3 regions of the Serratia sp. LTN-2 genome follow, and region 3 is predicted to be linked to each of the others. Evidence: predicted binding sites of a transcription regulator. Region 3 holds the regulator's gene; each other region holds the start of a gene.
What was found. The regulator PhoB, encoded in region 3, activates phosphate uptake and scavenging genes when phosphate is short. The targets are predictions, from matches to a motif close to CTGTCATAAAACTGNCNNAT.
Positions count from the first base shown of each region.

Region 1 (7,260 bases), on a different contig from region 3:
CCCGGTCGAACTCCGCTACCAACCCGTTGCTGAAGAAGCTGCCGCTGGCCAGCACCACCTGCTGCGCCCGCAGCGGAATATCGCCATGGTTGCGGGTGTACAGGCCGGTGACGCAGCCGGCTTCGCACTCGGCGCGCACTACGCTGTCACCCGGCATGAAAACGCCACCCAGCTGCTGGAGACGCCGCCGCAGCGCCTGATGCAAGCGCATGCCGGGCACCGAAGGCGGCAACGTCGGCAGCAGTCGGATCGGCTTGCCGACCGCATCCTGCAGCACCGCCAGCGACGCATCATCCTCCAGGCCCAGACAGGCCGGCAGGAAGAGCGCCTCGGCCTCACCCGCCAGCCGCCGCAGCTCTTCGGCCATCGGCGGCAGGCTTTCCATCAAATCCAGTACCCGGGCGATGTTCACCGCGCGGAACTCACTGGGGTTATTGCGCAATCGGTCCAGCGCCGGCACGTGCAGATAGGCTACGTCCGTCTGCACGCCGAGCTCCCGGCTTAAGGAGTCGGCAGCCATCTGCGGCTGGAAGTCGAGGAACCCTTCGATGCCGATCACCGCGATGCGCCGCCAGGGCAACTGGCCGGTCAGCGGCAGCGTCGGGATCGCCTGCGGGCTGAGCCAGGTGGCGCGGCGCGTGCCGAGCGGCGTAATGCGCAGATGGTTTTTGGTCCCCTCACCCTGCAGGTTCAGCCCGCAGCGTTCCAGCAGCCGTTGCGCGGCGGCGGACAGCGCCGCCACCCGGCCGGGGCCAATCAGAGAATACGGATGCTGCGGCGCCTGCTGCGCCAGCTGCGGCAACGCCGCCAACGGCATCTCGACCGGCGTGCCGTCCGGCAATCTCGCCAACAGGTCGAGCGAACCGGAGGAGAAGTAGAGCGCGCTCTGGCCAGAACTGACCACCGCGCAGCGCTTGCCCTGCTCGGCCACGGCAATGGCGCAGCTCAGGCCCGCCAGGCCGCCGCCAATCACCACTACGTCAAATCGCATCATCCGCCTCCTGCCCCTTGTCGGCCTGGGCCTCAAGCCCGCATAACCCTTGATAAACCCAACTGGTAAATTCGCTCTCGCGCAGCGCATCGCCCCAGGCGATCGGCCGAACGCCTTTCCATCGTTCGTTGAGGAACTGCGACAGCTGCGCGATGGACTGCTGCGGCGTGCTGACGTTAAAGCGCGTCAACAGCCCGGCGGCGCGACAGGCGCAGAGTTCCCCCTGGCAGGTGCCCATGCCGACGCGGGTGCGGCGGCGCAGATCCACCAGGTTATTGACGGTCAGCGAATTGACCGCATAGCGCACTTCCCCGGCGGTCACCGCCTCGCACTCGCACACCAGACTGGTGTCGAGCCGATCGGCCGCCGGCACCTGGCTGGCGCGATCCCCGTGCCGGTAAATCGCCGAACCGCGGATACTGGCGGGCAGTGCAACCACGCTGCGCACCGTTTCCTCCGCCGACTGACGGGATCCCGGCAACGCGTCCTGCGCGGTGGTGCACGGGCTGTTTACCCCGAGCTTTTCACACACCTTGTCGGTGGCCCACTCCGCCATCAGGCGGTAGGTCATCAGCTTGCCGCCGGTGATGGTGATAAACCCTTCCAGCCCGTCGCGGGCGGCGTGATCGAGCAGCACGATGCCGCGGCTGACGTTGCGCCCGCTGGGATCGTCGTCGCTGGCCACCAGCGGCCGCACCCCGGCATAGGCGCGCAAAATGCGGGTCTGCGCCAGGGTGGGTGCCAGCAGCGCCCCTTCGCGGATCAGAATGTCCACCTCCTGCGGGGTCACCAGCATGTTGTCAATTTGGTCGTAGTCGATATGGGTCGAGGTGGTGCCGATCAGCGAGATGGTGTCGCCCGGCACCAGGATGTCGGCGTCCGCCGGTTTGCGGCAGCGGTTGATCACCATGTTGTTGATGCGATGGCCGAGGATCAGCAGCGCCCCCTTGGCCGGGAACATGCGGATGCGCAAATCGGCGTATTCGGCGATCTGCTGGCCCCAGATGCCGGCGGCGTTGACCACCACCGACGCGTGCAGCTCATAGCGCCGCTGACTCTGATGGTCGTAAACGCGCACGCCTGTCACCCGATCGCCGCTGCGCAACAATCCCACCACCTGGTGGTAGGTCAGGATCTGCGCGCCGTGTTCGCGCGCGTCCAACATGTTGGCGGCGGTCAGCCGGAAGGGATCGACGGTGCCGTCCGGCACGCGCACTGCGCCGATCAGCGCGGGGTTAGCCGCCGGCTCCAGCCGCAGCGCCAGCTGCGGGTCGATCGCTTCGGCGTCGATGTCGGCCTGGCGACAGGCGGCGATAAACTGTTGCTGATACTCCAGCGAGTCCTGCGGCAGGGTGATGAACAGCCCATCGGTGCGCTCGATACAGTGATGCGCGATGCGTTTCAGGATGCGGTTCTCTTCGATGCACTCGCGCGCCGACTCGCCGTCAGTCACCGCATAGCGCGCGCCGCTGTGCAGCAAGCCGTGGTTGCGGCCGGTGGCGCCGGTGGCGATGTCATGACGCTCCAGCAAAATGCAGCGCAAGCCGCGCCGCGCACAATCGCGGGCAATGCCTGCGCCGGTGGCGCCGCCGCCGATGATGATCACATCCGTTTCGCCGCCGTCAAAATAGCTGCTCATTTCGCTCCCTCAGGATCGGTAGTTATGAGCCTATTGAGCCACGGTTATTAGGGTCTTTGTTTGATAAGGAACAAGAACGAACATGAAACGAAATAAAAATGTCCACAAAAAACCATCAATGTGATCATAATCACGATTTTTGGACGTTTTTCTATTTCATAACGTTAACGAATCGCTCAAAATCCGCCGTGGTTTCATGAAAGTGTAACAATTGCGCCATTCGTCACAGCGACACCAGGCGTATTTGATGACAATGGCGCTCGTTATGGAACACAAAAACACCACATTCGATATCCGCTCAATCATCAAATGAACGTAAAAGGTCATATTGATGTGATAACAGATAAAGCCATCGGAGGCGCTCATGTTGAGTATTTTTAAGCCGGCCGCACACATCGCCCGTGTGCCGAGCGATAAGGTAGACCCGCTCTACCGTAAGCTGCGCTGGCAAATTTTCCTGGGGATCTTCTTCGGTTACGCCGCTTACTATCTGGTGCGTAAGAACTTCACCCTGGCCATGCCTTACCTGATCGAACAAGGCTTCAGCCGCGGTGACCTCGGCTTCGCGCTGTCGGGCATCTCCATCGCCTACGGCTTCTCCAAATTCATCATGGGCTCGGTCTCCGACCGATCCAACCCGCGGGTATTCTTGCCAGCCGGCCTGATCCTGGCGGCGGCGGTAATGCTGTTCATGGGCTTCGTGCCGTGGGCAACCTCCAGCATCGCCATCATGTTCGTCCTGCTGTTCCTGTGCGGCTGGTTCCAGGGCATGGGTTGGCCGCCGTGCGGCCGCACCATGGTGCACTGGTGGTCGCAGAAAGAACGCGGCGGCATCGTTTCCATCTGGAACTGCGCCCACAACGTGGGTGGCGGCCTGCCGCCGCTGCTGTTCCTGCTGGGTATGGCCTGGTTCAACGACTGGCACGCGGCGCTGTACATGCCGGCCTTCGGCGCCATCCTGGTGGCCCTGATCGCCTTCGCCCTGATGCGCGACACTCCGCAATCCTGCGGCCTGCCGCCGATTGAAGAGTACAAAAACGACTATCCGGACGACTACAGCGAAAAAGACGAAGAAGAGCTGACCGCCAAGCAGATCTTCATGCAGTACATCCTGCCGAACAAGCTGCTGTGGTACATCGCGGTCGCCAACGTGTTCGTCTACCTGCTGCGTTACGGCATTCTGGACTGGTCGCCGACCTACCTGAAAGAAGTGAAGCACTTCGCGCTGGACAAGTCTTCCTGGGCCTACTTCCTGTATGAGTACGCCGGTATTCCGGGCACTCTGCTGTGCGGCTGGATGTCGGACAAGGTGTTCAAAGGCAACCGCGGCGCCACCGGCGTGTTCTTCATGACGCTGGTGACCATCGCCACCGTGGTGTTCTGGATGAACCCGGCCGGCAACCCGACCGTGGACATGATCTGTATGCTGGTCATCGGCTTCCTGATCTACGGCCCGGTCATGCTGATCGGCCTGCATGCGCTGGAGCTGGCGCCGAAGAAAGCCGCCGGCACCGCCGCGGGCTTCACCGGCCTGTTCGGCTACCTGGGCGGCTCGGTTGCGGCCAGCGCCATCGTCGGTTACACCGTGGACTTCTTCGGTTGGGACGGCGGCTTCATGGTGATGATCGGCGGCGGCGTGCTGGCGGTTATCCTGCTGCTGCTGACCATGCTGAACGAGAAGAAACATCACGCGGAAATCGCTGCCGGCAAGCGCGGCTAACCGTCACACGACTTTTGCATGATTTAAAGGCCGCCCTGCGGCCTTTTTACTACCCTGCCCCCAACAACACGGAGAAAACGGAATGCGGACTCAAGTCAAAGCCCTGCTGACAGGGATCATTCTCGCCACCTCAATGGTCAGCGCCGCGCAGGCGGCGGACAAAGTGGTGATCGCCCACCGCGGCGCCAGCGGCTACCTGCCGGAACACACCCTGCCGGCGAAGGCGATGGCCTATGCGCAGGGCGCCGATTACCTCGAGCAAGACCTGGTGATGACCAAAGACAACGAGCTGGTGGTGCTGCACGACCACTACCTCGATCGCGTCACCGACGTCGCCGAACGCTTCCCGGATCGCGCGCGTAAAGACGGCCGCTACTACGCCATCGACTTTACGCTGGCGGAGATCAAATCGCTGAAGTTCACCGAAGGTTTTGAAATCGAAAACGGCAAGAAGGTGCAGGGCTACCCTGGCCGCTTCCCGATGGGCAAATCCGACTTCCGCGTACACACCTTCCAGGAAGAGATCGAGTTCGTGCAGGGTCTGAACCACTCGACCGGCAAAAACATCGGCATCTACCCTGAAATCAAGGCGCCGTGGTTCCATAAGCAGGAAGGCAAAGACATCTCCAGCAAAGTGCTGGCGGTGCTCAAGCAGTACGGCTACACCGGCAAGAACGACAACGTCTACCTGCAGTGCTTCGACGCCAACGAGCTCAAACGCATCAAGAACGAGCTGGAGCCGAAGCTGGGCATGGATCTGAAGCTGGTGCAGCTGATCGCCTATAACGACTGGCAGGAAACCTACGAGCAGAAAGCCGACGGCAAGTGGGTGGAATACGACTACGACTGGATGTTCAAGCCGGGCGCGATGAAGAAAATCGCGCAGTATGCCGACGGCATCGGGCCGGACTACCACATGCTGGTGGTAGCGGATAAATCCAAGCCGGGCCACATCGTGCTGACCGACATGGTGAAAGAAGCGCACGCCAGCAAGCTGGCGGTGCATCCGTTCACCATTCGCGCCGATGCGCTGCCGAAGTACGTGACCGACGTGAATCAGCTGTATGACGTGATTTACAACCAGGCCGGCGTTGACGGCGTGTTCACCGACTTCCCGGACAAGGGCGTGCAGTTCCTGCAGAAGCAGGGCCAGCACAAATAATGCCAAGGGCGCCGCAAGGCGCCCTTGTTATTTCAGAGGAACATTTTGCGCAGGTAGTGCGGCACCGCGTTGTCGACGTTGGAGCCGATCACCTCCAGCTCAGGCAGCATATCCTTCAGGCGCTGATGCGCGTCGCGCATGATGCAGCCTTTGCCGGCCATCGACAGCATCTCCAGATCGTTCATGCCGTCGCCGAAGGCGATGCACTCTTGCAGGGTATAGCCGATGATCTTGGCCACTTCTTCCAGCGCATGCCCTTTCGACACGCCGCCCGCCATCACTTCCAGGCAGGTCGGGAACGAGAAGCTGACGTTGACCCGATCGCCCCAGCGCGCGTTGATGGCGTCTTCCACCTGCAGCAACCGCTCATGGTCTTCACAGGTGAAGTAAACCTTGCAGACGCCGTCGGTTTCCAGCAGGCCCGGTTCGAACAGTTGATATTTGAACACCGACTCCTGGAAGAACTCTTCCTGCTCCGGGCTCTCGCGGTTGATGAACCAGTCATCGTTACGGTAGACGTTGGTGGTGATCTCCGGATCGTCGTGCAGCATGCCGTACAGATCGCGGGCGATATCCCCATCCAGGTTATGGCTGAAGATCAGCTCGCCGGCGGTATTGTGCACCCGCGCGCCGTTGGAGGTGATCATAAAGGCGCTGATCTCCAGGCTGTCGCGGATCTGCGCCACGTCGATATGGTGGCGGCCGGTGGCGAACACGAAATGCACGCCGCGCTGGGTCAGCAACTTCAGCGTTTCTTTGGCGTACGGCGACAGGGTATGGTCGGGAGACAGCAGCGTGCCATCTAAATCGGAAGCGACGACGTGATACATAGCGTTATGTTCTAACCTCTGATGGAGTTGTCGGCGGCAGCGCACCGCCTAAGTGTTGAGCAAAGAAGCGCAGAATTGCGTTCAGTGCTTCGGCGCGCATCGCGTCCCGCTCGAACAGGATCTCATGGCGTGCGCCGTTGATAACCAACGGGAGCTCCCCTTCGCAAGGGCGCCCCGCGTCTGACAGAGCCTGACAAAAAGCCTGGTGCGAACGGTTGTCGACTACCCGTTCCTCACCGGCTTGCAAAAGCAACAGCGGCGTTGTTATCTCCCCGGCCTGCACGATAATCTGCCGGCCGGCACGAATGCTCTCCCGCACCCAATGGTAGGTCGGCCCGCCCACCTGCAGCTCGGGGTAATCGGCGTAATAGCGCAGGCTGCGCCGGTAGCGCTCGCGGCTGTGGGTCAACACGTTGACCACATAGGGCAGCGGACGCCACTGGCCGGTGCCCACCGCGTAATAGTCGCGGATCGCCGGGTGCGCCTCCGCCCAGTCGAGAATGCGGTCGGCGAGCCAGCCCGGCATCGGCAACTGAATGCCGAACATCGGCGCGCAAAACGCCGCCGCGTCGAACGCCTGCGGCCGACGCTGCAGGAACCGCGCCAAGATCGCGCCGCCCATCGAATGCGCCAGCGCGAAGCGCTGCCGGTAACCGCGCGATTCGACCTCGCGCAGCCAAAGCTGCTCGAAATCGTCCACGTAGTCGTCGAAGTTTACCACATGACCGCGGTGCGTATCCGCCAGTAAACGCCCGGAGCGCCCCTGCCCGCGATGATCGACGATCACCACGTCGTAGCCGCAGTGGAACAGGTCGTAGGCCACCTCAGGGTATTTCACGTAGCTTTCGATGCGGCCGGGGCTGACCACCACCACCCGCTGATGCCGCGCGGAGCTGAAGCGCACAAAGCGGATCGGCA
Region 1 is NZ_JCAXDO010000006.1:215,271-222,530, reverse strand. It holds gene glpB (glycerol-3-phosphate dehydrogenase subunit GlpB) at 1-991, opposite strand, end outside; gene glpA (anaerobic glycerol-3-phosphate dehydrogenase subunit A) at 981-2,630, opposite strand; gene glpT (glycerol-3-phosphate transporter) at 2,995-4,350, shown strand; gene glpQ (glycerophosphodiester phosphodiesterase) at 4,433-5,512, shown strand; gene yigL (sugar/pyridoxal phosphate phosphatase YigL) at 5,545-6,342, opposite strand; gene pldB (lysophospholipase L2) at 6,347-7,260, opposite strand, start outside.
Region 1: the regulator PhoB is predicted to act here: its motif matches at 2,822-2,841, upstream of glpT (glycerol-3-phosphate transporter).

Region 2 (7,260 bases), on a different contig from region 3:
CAAACACATCCTAAAATAGCGCTGGAAGTGGCCGTCAATAACCATCAGGTAGACATCATCAAAGAAGGTTTCGACGCCGGCATCAGGTATGGCGAGATCATCCCCAAGGACATGATTGCCGTTCCTTTGACCGGCAGTCTGAAATGGGTTGTCGCCGCAGCGCCGGCCTATCTGGCAAAGCATGGCGCGCCAGGTTCGCCGTCGGAGTTGAAAGATCACAGTTGCATCAATATGCGATTGGGAGACGGTGCGGTTTATCAATGGGAATTGGGCAACGATGAAACGTATTGCCGGTTGTCGGTGAACGGGCAATATACTTTCAGTGAAACCTCAATGATCATCAAAGCGGCGCTCGCCGGGCTGGGGTTGGCCTACTGTCTGGAAATGCAAATCGATGAACACTTGCGCACTGGTGAATTGCAATGCGTCATGCCCCATTGGTCACATCTCAGCGCCCCCTTTATGATGTACTACCCCAGCCGTCGCCAGTTGCAACCTGGATTGCGGCCTTTGATTGCGCTGATAAAAGCGCAGCATCGCTCCCTTGGTTGATATCGACTCAACGCTCCGTCAAAAAACATTCAACGCATTGTATAGTATTCTGTCAGTGATGTGCGGGAACGTCGGAATAATGGTGTTCGTCCGCATGCAATATTATCCTGCCTGGGATAAAACATAGCCACACCACCGCTTGAGCCATGAATGTTTTATTTCAGTGACCGGTTAATCACGCCCATCATTTACAGTGAGTGCCGTATGAACGCATTATATTTTGATCTGGAAGAAAGGAAAAAACACTTTCCTGACACCGCCGACTCTCTGATCGTCGATATGTACCTTGAAGATTCGCCACAGGGCAGCGTCCGCCTGTTCCGCGTCTATGCCGAGGTTCCCGCACACTACCACAAACAATGTGATGAAATCTTGATCATCGTGGAAGGTGCGCTGGAGTTTCAGGCCGGCAACGATGCAAAAAGAGTTTTAGCCGAAAACCAAATGGTGATATTTAAGCGAAACACCGTTCACAGCATCAAACCTTTTAACGGCAAGCCCGTTTATTTTTTATCTATCGATACACCTCGTCGGGAAGCCTCTGACGTGCACTTTATTAATCCTGCTCATGAACATTTAAAATTCATCAGCCATATTGGGTAATGAATATGCGTAATTCACAACACCTGTTCACCAATGACGGTAACGCGATACCTGCCATCGGATTCGGCGTCTGGCAGTCGCGAGGAGATGAATTGATCGGCGCCGTTCAATGCGCGCTTGATGCGGGCTACCGCCTCGTCGATACGGCCGCAATCTATGGCAACGAATCTGAAGTGGGCACCGCAATAAAAGCTGCAGACGTGCGCCGGGAGGATATCTTCGTCACCACCAAGTTATGGAACGATCGGCATGATGACGTTGAGAACGCTTTCAACGAAAGCTTGACCAAGCTCGGTTGCGACTATGTCGATCTGTATTTGATTCACTGGCCGGTATCCGGGCAAAACCTGTTCGTTTCTGCCTGGAATGCCATGATAAAACTCCGTGACAGCGGGCGAGTTAAAAATATCGGGGTAAGCAACTTTTCCATCGAGCAGATATGCCGCCTGGAAACTGAAACCGGTGTTCTGCCTGCCGTCAATCAACTGCAAATTCACCCGTTTAATCAGCAACGAGAATGCGTTGATTGGTTACACGCCCACGGGATTGTTACTCAAGCCTGGAGCCCGCTCGGCCACGGCAACCAGAATATATTGACCCACCCCGTCATCTTGAAAATTGCCGAACAGCAGCATAAAACGCCGGCCCAGATCGTATTACGCTGGCTGTATGAAAACCAAATCATTGCGCTGCCGAAGTCCAGCACGCCGCAAAGAATACGGGAAAATATTGATATCTTCGACTTTAACCTATCGACATCCGAACTTTCGGCAATAAACAAACTGGATCGCGGCCTCAATGTCGGCAACGATCCCGACGCGTTCAGGTAGTCGAGGCGGCCGGCGGCGCCACCGTCACCTCACCCTGGCCGCTGCGCTGCAATGCCGCCTTCACCAGCCCGTTGGCCTTGCAGCGTTCAATAAAGCCGTTCACATAGGCGGCGCCCTGCGTTTTTTGCCGCGGCACCGCCATCGCCTGACGGATGGCGGTGAAATGCCCCTCCAGCACCCGGTAGCCCGGATGGGCGGCCGCGGCGGCCAGCAGCGGCTGACGCACGCCGGCCGCCGCCTCCAGCCCCCGTTCGAAAAACAGCGCGATCGCCTCGGCAGAGGTTGCCGCCCGCACCAGTTGCGCCTGCTGCAGCGTGCGCGATAAAAACAGGTCATACGCCGCCCCCTGGCCGACCGCAATGCGCACTTCCGGCCTGTCGAGCTGCGCCACCTCAAAGTAAGGCGCGTCGTTCACCACCAGGTAAGTCCCCTCAATGATCACGTAGGGTTCGCTGAACGCAATCTGCGCCGCGCGCACCGGCTCGATGGCCATAAACGCCAGGTTCCAGGCGCCGCTGTCCAGATCGGCGAACACCTTGCCCGCCGCGTCATAGGTCACCAGCTCGAGCGTCACGCCCAGTTCCTGAGCCAGCGCGGTGGCCAGCTCCACCGAAGCCCCCTGCGGTTTGCCGCCGGCCCCCGCCTGCGCCAGCACCGGATTACCGTAGTTGATCGCCGCGCGCAACACGCCTTGCGGGGCCAAATCCTCGAGTACCGCTGCGGAAATCGTCTGCATACTTCCTCCTGAATGGCTGATGGGCGCGCCGTCGTGGCGCTCATTAAGCGTAGAGCGAAACCTCCGACCAGCAAGCTTTCGCCGCCGTGGCCGCCGCTGGCGTGATTAACGTCACACTATCGTCATAAAAATGTACAATAGCCGCCGCTCGTCGGCCGTAGCGGGAGATCGCGCGTTGTTCCGCCGCCGGCAATAGGCTATACCCTTCACTTTTCGCGCCGCGGCACGGCCGGCGGCGCAGACCAGGGCAGCAACGTTTTTTCCAATCAGACAGGGTTTGGCGGATGGTTTTAGCAGTCGTTTCGTTTGTTCTCTTTTTGGCGTCGATTTTGATTTATCGCACCCGGGCCGCCGCCAACCGCTGGTGGTTCGCCATTTTGCTGACGCTGCTCGGCAGCTATCTGGTGCTGAACGTCATCCTGATCGCCAGCAACTACTTTACCGGCGACGGCATCACCGATGCGGTGATCTACACCGTCACCAGTAGCCTCAAGGGCGCCGGCGTCAGCAAATACGTGCTGCCGTTTATCGGCCTGCTGGCGGCGCTGGGGGGAATTTTCGCCGTGCTGGCCCGCAGCCTGCTGCGCCGCAAGGCTAAAGGCAGCAGCGTGGCCTACAGCGTCGTCGCCGTGCTGCTGGCGCTGTTTTCGGTCGGCACCACCCCGGCGTTTCAGGACATTTCGCTGTTGGTCAAGAGCCAGATCGTCGGCGATACCGCCGATTTCACCACCTACTACAAGGCGCCGAAAAAGACCGTGCAGGGCAAGCGGCCGAACCTGGTGTATATCTATGCCGAGAGCCTGGAGCGCACCTACTTCGACACCGAGCTGTTTCCCGGTTTGGCCGACGAACTGAATGCCCTGCGCGCCGACAGCATCGACTTCAGCAACACCCAGCAGCTGCCGGGTACCGGTTACACCATCGCCGGCATGGTCGCCTCGCAGTGCGGCATTCCGCTGTTCGCGCCCTTCGACGGTAACGCCTCCAGCGCGGTCTCCACCTTCTACCCGGAGAACGTCTGCCTGGGCGACGTGCTGAAGGCCGCCGGCTACAGCAACTATTTCTACCAGGGCGCCGAGCTGGCGTTCGCCGGTAAAGACACCTTCCTGAAATCCCACGGCTTCGATCACGTTTACGGCTTCAAAGAGCTGCGCGATCGGGTCGCCGATCCAAGCTATAAAAACGACTGGGGCTGGTACGACGACACCGTGCTGGACGTGGTGTACGGCAAGTTTGTCGAACTGTCCGAACAGCGCCAACCGTTCTCGCTGTTTACCCTGACCGTCGACACCCATCACCCGGACGGTTTTATCTCCGCCGGCTGCAGCAAGCAAAGTTACGCCTGGCAGAATAAGGACAACCGCTCGCTGAGCGCGGTGGCCTGCAGTCAGCAGCACATCGCCGCGCTGATCGACAAGATCAAACGCTCGCCGTACTTCAGCAATACCGTGATCGTGGTGTCTTCCGACCACCTGGCGATGAACAACACCGCCTACGACATTCTGACCAAGCAGAAGCGCCGCAACCTGTTCTTCATCATCGACGGCACCCGGCCGCAGGCGGAGCAGCGCCACGAAAAGCGCAGCACGCTGGATAACGGCGCCACGGTGCTGGACGTGATGGGCGGCGACAACTATATCGGCCTCGGCCGCAGCAGCCTGTCGGCGCCGTCGCTGTCTACGGTGTTCCTGAACATCGAAGAGAAGATCAACGGCTGGAAACCGGCGGTGATCAACCAGTGGGGCCTGCCGAACCGCATCAGCGACTACAGCGTGGATACACGCCAGCGCAGCTTCAGCTTCTCCGGCGTCACCTATAAGGTGCCGTTCATCCTGCGGGTGGGCGATAACCGCATCGAACCGATGTTCAACGTCTATCTCTCCACCCCGCTGCGCAAGCAGCTGGCCGGGCTGGGGGCGGGGGAGAAATTCGTCTGGGTCGATAAATGCTACGAGATCGGCCGGGTCTGGGCGCCGCAGTTGGCGCTGAGCACCGACATCTGCGTGGCCTCAGGTACCCTGGCCTCGCCGCCGCAGATCGCGCAGGCCAGCGGCGAGCGCTTTCGCGGCAAGGTAAACTTTGGTGCCCCGACGGCGGACAACGTCGCCGACTACCAAAACGCCGTCGCCCGCCTGCAGGTGGACGACGCGGCAGTGAAATACCGGGCGGACGCCATCGAGTTCATGCTGCCCGGCATGCCGGAACAGGTGAAGGCCATCACCGGCGTCTCCGCCGTCGAGGAATGGGGCCGCTGGTCCGACGCCAATCTGGCGCCGGCGGTGAACATCGATTACGTCGATCCGCTGCCTAAAACCTTCGATCTGGTGCTGCGCGCCCGCGCCTACGGCAACAACGTCGGCGAACCGATTTCGGTGCGCGTCGGCGACGAAGAGCGTTTCGTGTCGCTCGGCGAACAGGACAGCACCGTCACCCTGCGCTTCGATAACCCGCGCGGCGCGCAAAACATCAGCATTACGCCGCCGGCGCCGACCGAGCCGAAAGAGAGCGCCAGCGGCGGCTTCACGCCGAAGAAGCTGGGCATCGGGCTGGTGTCGCTGAAGGTCGAAGCGGCCGACCCCGCTTCCTGATCCCCCTGCGCCGCGGGCGCGGTATTTTCTTTGCCGCGCCCGTCATTTCGACCAAGCTTTTACGCCTTTCTTCGGCTAACCTGTGACGGTGAAACGCCGCAGCCCCGCCACAGAGCCGGGACATCCAAGGAGAAAGTATGAGCTATGCCCCACCTCGCAGTGGCCTCAGCGCCGATCAGGCACTCGATCAACTGGAAGCCCTGTATGACGCCGCGGTAGACGCGCTGCGTCAGGCGGTCAGCGACTTTATCAGCCACGGCACGCTGCCGGATCCGCAGGCGCGCGCCGCCGGGCTGTTCGTGTACCCCGAGCTGCGCGTCAGCTGGGACGGGCAGCCATCCGGCCCGAGCAAAACCCGCGCCTTCGGCCGCTTTACCCATCCCGGCAGCTACAGTACCACCGTGACCCGGCCGCAGCTGTTCCGCCACTATCTGGCCGAGCAGCTGGCGATGCTGGAACACGATTACGCCGCCCATATCGAAGTGGCGCCGTCGCAGCAGGAGATCCCGTTCCCTTATGTCATCGACGGCTCCAGCCTGGCGCTCGACCGCTCAATGAGCGCCGGCATCGCCCAGCATTTCCCGACCACCGAGCTGGCGCAGATCGGTGACGAAACCGCCGATGGCCTGTACCACGCCACCGACAATCATTTCCCGCTGTCGCATTTCGATGCGCTGCGCGCGGACTTCTCGCTGGCGCGCCTGCGGCACTACACCGGCACGCCGGTGGAGCATTTCCAGCCGTTCGTGCTGTTCACCAACTACACCCGCTATGTGGACGAGTTCGTGCGCTGGGCCTGCGCGCAGATCGCCGATCCGGCCAGCCCATATATCGCGCTCTCCAGCGCCGGCGGCGCCTACATCACGCCCGAAACCAGCGCGCCCGAGCAGACGGTGTCCGATCTGGCCTGGAAAAACAACCAGATGCCGGCCTATCACCTGATCTCGCGCACCGGTCAGGGCATCACGCTGATCAACATCGGCGTCGGCCCGTCCAACGCCAAGACCATCTGCGATCACCTGGCGGTGCTGCGCCCGAGCGCCTGGCTGATGATCGGCCACTGCGGCGGCCTGCGCGAAAGCCAGGCGATCGGCGACTATGTGCTGGCCCACGCCTATCTGCGCGACGATCACGTGCTGGACGCGGTGCTGCCGCCGGATATCCCGATCCCGAGCATCGCCGAAGTGCAGCGCGCCCTGTATGACGCCACCAAAATGGTCAGCGGCATGCCCGGCGAAGAGGTCAAACAGCGCCTGCGCACCGGCACCGTGGTCACCACCGACGACCGCAACTGGGAGTTGCGCTACTCCGCTTCGGCGCGCCGCTTCAACCTCAGCCGCGCGGTGGCGGTCGACATGGAGAGCGCCACTATCGCCGCCCAGGGTTACCGCTTCCGGGTGCCGTACGGCACGCTGCTGTGCGTCTCCGACAAACCGCTGCACGGCGAGATCAAACTGCCGGGCCAGGCCAACCGCTTCTACGAAGGGGCGATCTCCGAGCACCTGCAGATTGGCATCTGCGCCATCGATCTGCTGCGCGCCGAGGGCGATCGCCTGCATTCGCGCAAGCTGCGCACCTTCAACGAACCGCCGTTCCGCTAACGGTGCACAGGCCCGCTGCGGCGGGCCGTTTTTTCCTCAACGCACCAGCGCCAGCGCGCGCTTCTCCTGGCTGCGGCCGCCGGCGATCGACAGCAGCAGGTCTTTCACCAGCAATGCCGGGGCGGACAGCGCCTGTTGTCCCGACATGCACAGCGACAGCGGCACCGACATCGTCGGCGCATTGATGCGCGCCATCCAGGCCTTGGCCGGGCCGATCATCGCGCGCGCCACCGATTCCGGCAGCACGGTCGCCCCCAACCCGCTGGCGATCGCGGCGCTCAGCGCGCCTGAGGATTCAATCTCTCCCACCACGTTGATCGCCAGCTTGCGCAGCGCCATCGCCTCTTCCA
Region 2 is NZ_JCAXDO010000003.1:187,710-194,969, forward strand. It holds gene AC6BYQ_RS08050 (LysR family transcriptional regulator) at 1-552, shown strand, start outside; gene AC6BYQ_RS08055 (cupin domain-containing protein) at 757-1,155, shown strand; gene AC6BYQ_RS08060 (aldo/keto reductase) at 1,161-1,985, shown strand; gene AC6BYQ_RS08065 (transporter substrate-binding domain-containing protein) at 1,978-2,721, opposite strand; gene opgB (phosphatidylglycerol--membrane-oligosaccharide glycerophosphotransferase) at 3,006-5,309, shown strand; gene AC6BYQ_RS08075 (AMP nucleosidase) at 5,447-6,910, shown strand; gene nac (nitrogen assimilation transcriptional regulator NAC) at 6,947-7,260, opposite strand, start outside.
Region 2: the regulator PhoB is predicted to act here: its motif matches at 2,841-2,860, upstream of opgB (phosphatidylglycerol--membrane-oligosaccharide glycerophosphotransferase).

Region 3 (7,260 bases):
TTTCTCGCCTTCTTGCCAGCGTTGTTGCAGGTCTTGTTGCTGTTGCAGGCTATCGGCGTGGTTTTTTTGCAGCAGCGTAAAGCGCTCTTCGAGCAACGCCAGCTGTTGCTGCGCCTGCTGCTGCTGCGTTTGCAGCGCCGCGAGCGCGTCTTTCGCCTGCTGTACCGCCTGCGCCGATTGTTCATGCTGCTGCAGCGCCTGTTGCCCGCGCCGCTCTTCATCGTCGCAGCCACTCAGCCAGGCGCTGAGCGGCTCGTCATCCGCCAGCGTAAAGTCGAACGCCAGCGGCGCGCTGAGCTGCTGCCACTGCTGCTGTTGGCCGGCCAGCTGCTGTTCATCCTGCGCGATGGTTTGCTGCTGGCGCTGCTGCTGTTCCAGCAGGCTTTCGCAGCGGGTGCGCAGTTCGGTACCCTGGGTTTGCAGTTTCTCTGCCAGGGTGCGCATCTCAACCAACCGCCGCTCCGTCGCCGAAGGCTGCACCGCCTGATATTGCTCCACCGCCGGGTGGGTGGTCGAGCCACACAGCGGGCAGGGGGCGCCACTTTGCAGCAGGGCACGCTCCGCTTCCAGGCTGACGATGCGTTTTTCCAGCTCGTGGATCCGCTCTACTTCCTGCAGCTGCGCCTTGTGTTGTTTGAATTGCTGGCGTGCGCTCTCCAGCTGTTGTTGCAGCTCGGCGAGTTGCGTTTGTCGTCCGGCGTGCTCCGCTTGCTGCCGGGTCAGCCGCTCGCGGGTCTGACGGTGGAGGGTGGCGAGCGTGGACAACTGCTGACGCGTTGGACGCAGATCTGCCAGGGCACTCAGGCGCTGGCGCAACGGGGCCAGCGGCGTTTGCGCCTCCAGCGCTTGCTGCTGCTGCTGTTGAACGGCCAGCGCTTGGGTCAGCGCGTTCAATTGCTGCTGATGCTGTGCGCCCTGCGTCGTCAGTTGATTGCGTTGAACGGTGAGCTGCTCCAGCGCCGCCTGCTGTTGGGCGCACTGCTGCGCGGCAGCATCGCCGGCCTGTCGCCGTTCGGCCTGTGTCGATTGCAGTTGGGCGATCTGATGATCGAGCGGGGCGACCTGCTCATCGATCAGCTGTTGCTGTTGCCGCATGTGCTCGGCATGGGCTTGCTGCGCCAGGCGGGTCTTTTCTACCGCCTGCTGCAGCGGCGCCAGCTGCGCCGACTGCTGTTCCTGCTGCTGCGTCAGCAGGGCCGCTTGCTGCTGTATCGTCTGCAGCTCGGCGCGGCAGCGATCGCGTTCGCCGCGCAGCGGCCGCAATTTTTCGGCCGGTTCGCTGAGCGCCAGCCGGTGAAGCTGTGGGGCGGCCTCGGCCTGCTCGCGCTGGGCGTTTTCCAACCGTTGCCGCCCCTCGTTTTGCTGTTGCCGGAATCGCTGCCATTGTTGTAACCAGCTCAGCGCCTGTTGCTGTTGCCGGGTTTGCTCGCCGAGAGCGCTTTCCTGCTCGCTCAGCGCCGTCAGCTGTTCGGCCAGGGAGTGGCGCTGTTCGTCGTTCAGCAGCTCGATACCGCTGGCGCGCTGATGCAGCCCATCCAGATCGGTTTTGGCCTGTTTGTGGGATTCGAACACCTGTTCGGACAATCGCCCGTAGATTTCGGTGCCGGTCAGTTCTTCCAACAGCTCGGCGCGATCGTTGGCGTCGGCGTTGAGGAAGGCGGCGAACTGCCCCTGAGACAGCATCATCGACTTGGTGAAGCGGCCGAAGTCCAGCCCGGTGATGGCGGCGGTGATCTCCAGCTTGTCGCGCACTTTGTCCGCCAGGATCTTGCCGTCTTCGCGGCGCGCCAGTTCGACTTTCGGCGCCTGCAGGTTGCCGTCCGGCGCGTTTTTGGCGCGGCGCTGACTCCAGAAGGCGCGATAGCCGACGCCCTTGACCTCGAACTCGACTTCCGCCAACGATTCGGCGGTATGGCGGGTCATCAGTTCATTCTGGCTTGGCGTGACGTTGAGGCGCGGCGTCTGGTGGTATAGCGCCAGGCAGATGGCGTCCAGCAGGGTGGTTTTGCCCGCGCCGGTCGGGCCGGTAATGGCGAACAGACCGTTGCTGGCGAACGGCTCGGCGGTGAAGTCAATCTTCCATTCGCCCTGCAGCGAGTTGAGGTTTTTTAAGCGCAGGCTGAGGATTTTCATGGGTTGTTCTCCTCGGCGTTGTGCTGCACCGCCTCGACCACCTGGCGGAACATTTGGCGCATCCGCTGTTGGCGCGTTTCGGGCAGCTCAATCTCCTGCGCCAGGCGCCGCTCGAACACTTCATTGACGCTCAGTTCGTTGAGCGTTTCCTTATCCTGCTGTGCGATCGCCTGGCGGCGCTGTTCTTTGCTGCGCCGCAGCAGCACCACTTCCACCGGTAGCTCGTCCGCCAGCAGCTGAATGCGGCGCTGGATGTCGCTGAGGTAGTCCTGCGTCGCCACTTCGATATCCAGCCACACCGGCAGCTCACCGTCATAATCGGCAAACTGCCGCAGCTGCCGTTCGATCTCGGCCAGATCGCCTTTGATCAGCTGCATGGGCTGAAACTGCGGGATCGTTAACGCTTCCACCTGCTGCAAAGCGCCGTCGGCGAAATCGACCATAAAGACGCTTTTGGCTTTGCCCAGTTCATCGAAGCTGAGCGGGATCGGCGAGCCGCTATAGCGAATGTGCTCCGATTTGGCGACGTTCTGCGCGCGGTGGATGTGGCCCAACGCGATATAGTCGGCGGGAGGAAAGGCCTGCGCCGGAAAGGCGTCGAGGGTGCCGATATAGATGTCGCGCACCGAGTCGGAGGTGGTGACGCCGACGGTGGTCAGGTGGCCGGTGGCGACGATCGGCAGCGGCAGGCCCAATTGGTCGCGGCGCTCGCAGGCCGCCTGATACAGCGTTTGGTAATGTTCGGCGATGGCTTCCTGTAACGCCTGCTGTTTCTGCGCGCCGGATTCGCCGGCGCGGCTGGTGAGCAGATCGCGTGGCCGCAAGAACGGGATGGTGCACAGCACCGCGCCCGGCTGGCCGTCGCGCCGGTTCAGCACCAGGATCTGCTGTTCGGGGGCGCCTTGCGCGCTCGCGATCACCGTGGTGTTCAGGCAGGAGAGCAGTTCACGCGATTCGTTCAGCGTCGCCACCGAATCGTGGTTGCCGCCCAGCACCACCAGTTGGCAGCCGGTGTGCTGCAGTTCCACCACGAAGCGGTTGTACAGTTCGCGGGCGTAGCTGGGCGGCGAGCCGGTATCGAACAGATCCCCGGCGACGATCAGCGCATCCACCTGCTGCTGCTCTACCTGTTCGATCAGCCAGTTCAGAAAAGCCTGGTGCTCGGCGGCGCGGCTTTTGGTGAAAAAGTACTGGCCAAGGTGCCAGTCAGAGGTGTGGATCAGGCGCATGACACTCCCGGGTGCAAAGGTAATGGCGATGATTATAAAGGCCGCGGCGCCGGCTGTCCCGGCGCAATGGCGAGGGCAGCGGAATGATTTTTCTTTACTATGGGAAATAATCGCTATGCTTACTGCCTATAACAGCCGCTTTTTTTCATAAAAGTGTCACAAAACTGACGCATAATGGCGCCCGCAAAGTCGCTAACACATTGGCAGGATTGACGATGGCAAGACGCATACTGGTGGTGGAAGACGAAGCGCCGATCCGTGAGATGGTGTGCTTTGTGTTGGAACAGAATGGTTACCAACCGTTGGAAGCCGAGGATTATGACAGCGCCGTGACGCGCCTGTCTGAGCCGTTCCCTGATTTGGTGTTGCTCGATTGGATGCTGCCCGGCGGTTCCGGCATTCAGTTTATCAAGCATATGAAGCGCGAAGCGCTGACCCGCGATATCCCGGTGATGATGTTGACCGCGCGCGGCGAAGAGGAAGACCGGGTGCGCGGCCTGGAAGTGGGGGCGGATGATTACATCACCAAGCCGTTCTCGCCCAAGGAGCTGGTGGCACGCATCAAAGCGGTCATGCGCCGTATTTCACCGATGGCGGTGGAAGAAGTGATTGAAATGCAAGGACTGAGCCTGGATCCGTCCTCCCACCGCGTGATGGCGAACGATCAGGCGCTGGACATGGGGCCGACCGAGTTCAAGCTGCTGCACTTCTTTATGACCCACCCGGAGCGGGTTTATAGCCGCGAGCAGTTGCTTAATCACGTCTGGGGCACTAACGTTTATGTGGAAGACCGTACCGTTGACGTGCATATCCGTCGGCTCCGCAAGGCGTTAGAAACCAGTGGGCATGATAAAATGGTTCAAACCGTTCGGGGCACCGGCTACCGGTTCTCAACGCGCTACTGATCGCGCCGCGCTGGAGAATATGCCGTGTTAGAACGTCTGTCGTGGAAGAGGCTGGCTCTGGAGCTGGCTCTTTTTTGTCTGCCCGCCTTACTGCTGGGGCTGATTTTCGGTTATCTGCCCTGGTTCCTGCTGGCCTCTGCGCTGGCTGCGCTGGTGTGGAATTTCTACAACCAGCTCAAACTCTCCCATTGGCTGTGGATCGACCGCAGCATGACGCCGCCGCCCGGCCGCTGGAGCTGGGAGCCGTTGTTCTATGGCCTGTATCAGATGCAGCAGCGCAACCGCCGCCGCCGCCGCGAGCTGGCGCTGCTGATCAAGCGCTTTCGCAGCGGGGCCGAATCGCTGCCTGACGCGGTGGTGATGACCACCGTCGAAGGCAATATCTTCTGGTGCAACGGTCTGGCGCAGCATCTGCTCGGCTTCCGCTGGCCGGAAGACAACGGCCAGCACATCCTCAACCTGCTGCGTTATCCGGAGTTCAGCCACTATTTGCAACAGCAGGAGTTTTCGCGCCCGCTGACGCTGCAGTTGAACAACGAACATTACGTCGAATTCCGCGTGATGCCCTATTCCGAAGGGCAACTGCTGATGGTGGCGCGCGACGTCACCCAGATGCGCCAGCTGGAAGGGGCGCGGCGCAACTTCTTCGCCAACGTCAGCCATGAGCTGCGCACGCCGTTGACGGTGCTGCAGGGCTACCTGGAAATGATGGGCGACGAAGAGCAGGACGGATCGCTGCGCAGCAAGGCGCTGAGCACCATGCAAGAGCAGACCCGCCGGATGGACGGGCTGGTCAAACAGCTGCTGACGCTGTCGCGCATCGAGGCGGCGCCCAATGTCGACATGAACGAACGGGTGGATATCCCGCTGATGCTGCGGGTGTTGCAGCGCGAGGCGCAATCGCTGAGCGGCGGTAATCACGAGATCGCTTTCCGGGTGAACGAACAGCTCAAAGTGTTCGGCAATGAAGACCAGTTGCGCAGCGCGGTGTCTAACCTGGTATACAACGCGGTCAACCACACGCCGAAGGGCACCCATATCGAAGTCAGCTGGCAGCAGACGGCACATGGTGCGCAGTTCCAGGTCAGCGACAACGGGCCGGGCATCGCCGCCGAGCACCTTCCGCGCCTGACCGAGCGTTTTTATCGCGTCGACAAGGCCCGTTCGCGCCAGACCGGCGGCAGCGGGCTGGGGCTGGCGATCGTCAAACACGCGCTCAGCCATCACGACGCGCGGCTGGAGATCCTCAGCGAACCGGGGATCGGCACCCGCTTTATCTTTACCTTACCCAACCGGTTGATTGTTCCGGCCGCTTTATCAGAGAATGCGGTGAAAAATTAACGCGAGACACCGGTATGACCCGAATCACCCGAGGGCTGTTGCTTTGCCTGGCGCTGCTGGCCGGACGTGGCGCGCTGGCGCAGCCCGACGGCATGCTGGCGGGCAATCTGTCCAGCGTCGGCTCCGACACCCTGGCGAACCTGATGGCGCTGTGGGCGCAGGACTTCAGCCAGCATTATCCCAACGTTAATCTGCAGATCCAGGCCGCCGGTTCGTCGACCGCGCCGACCGCGTTGGCGGCGGGCGCCGCGCAGCTGGGCCCGATGAGCCGGCCGATGAAGGCGGCCGAGGTTTCGGCGTTCGAACATCGTTACGGCTATGCGCCGCTGGCGGTGCCGGTGGCGGTGGATGCGCTGGTGGTGTTGGTGCATCAGGACAATCCGCTGCGCGGCCTCAATTTGCAGCAGCTCGATCGTATTTTCTCCGCCACCCGGCGCTGCGGTGAAAGCCAGCCGCTGACGCGCTGGGGCGAACTGGGTCTGAGCGGCGACTGGGCGACGCGCTCGCTGCAACGCTTTGGCCGCAACTCGGCTTCCGGCACCTACGGCTATTTCAAACTGCGCGCGCTGTGCGGCGGTGATTTTATGCCGCGCGTCAATGAGTTGCCCGGTTCGGCCTCGGTGGTGCAGGCGGTGGCCGGTTCGCTCAACGGCATCGGCTACGCCAGCATCGGTTTTCGCGCCAGCGGCGTGCGGCTGCTGCCGTTGGCGGAGTCGGGGGAGGACTATGTCGCGCCTACCGCCGCCAACGTGCGCAACGATCGCTACCCGCTGTCGCGCTACCTGTATATCTACATCAACAAAGCCCCCAATCAACCGCTGGAGCCGCTGACCGCGGCGTTCCTCGATCGCGTGCTGTCGACCGCAGGACAGAGCCTGGTCAACCACGACGGCTATCTGCCTCTGCCACCGGCCGCTCTGCAGAAGACCCGCCAGGCGCTCGGGCTGCAGCCGCTTGCACCGGTCATGATGCAATAAGCGACAAAAGGCGACGTAATTTTCGCCTTTTCTCACGCCGAAATGGAGCTTATGCCACGCGAAAACCGGGCTTTTATTGGCGTTTTCGCGCGGTAAAGTGATATATGCTTCACGTTTCGTGAATTGGCTGTTCAAAAATGATACAAATCATGTAGTGTATATTTATTGATAGCCAATATGATCGACTGGTGGCTAAAGTTTATATGGTCGATAGCTCTGCTTTTCGCCGTGCGTCTTGCCTTGAAGCGCTATAAACGTTTACCTTAGCCCTCGTTGTCGGATTAAACCTCCATTTTTATAACTCCTAAAACTTTGCCCATCTTCATGAGCGGCCACTTTCGAATAGGGACATAAACGCCGGAACGATTGCGTTTAGGGTGCTTATTTGGCGCTGCGATGGTCGGGCATGCCGACAACCGGGTGGGGCGTCACGCCACCACGCTATCGGACAATTTTTTCATTTGAACAGGCAACACGACATCGTATGAGTCATCGTTTAACGTCAAAAGATATCCTGGCATTGGGCTTTATGACCTTTGCCTTATTCGTCGGGGCCGGGAACATCATCTTCCCGCCGATGGTCGGTTTACAGTCCGGTGAACATGTCTGGACTGCGGCGCTGGGCTTCCTGATCACCGCCGTCGGCCTACCGGTCATCACCGTCATCGCGCTGGC
Region 3 is NZ_JCAXDO010000004.1:143,280-150,539, forward strand. It holds gene sbcC (exonuclease subunit SbcC) at 1-2,133, opposite strand, end outside; gene sbcD (exonuclease subunit SbcD) at 2,130-3,362, opposite strand; gene phoB (phosphate response regulator transcription factor PhoB) at 3,578-4,267, shown strand; gene phoR (phosphate regulon sensor histidine kinase PhoR) at 4,292-5,608, shown strand; gene AC6BYQ_RS10610 (PstS family phosphate ABC transporter substrate-binding protein) at 5,623-6,585, shown strand; gene brnQ (branched-chain amino acid transport system II carrier protein) at 7,070-7,260, shown strand, end outside.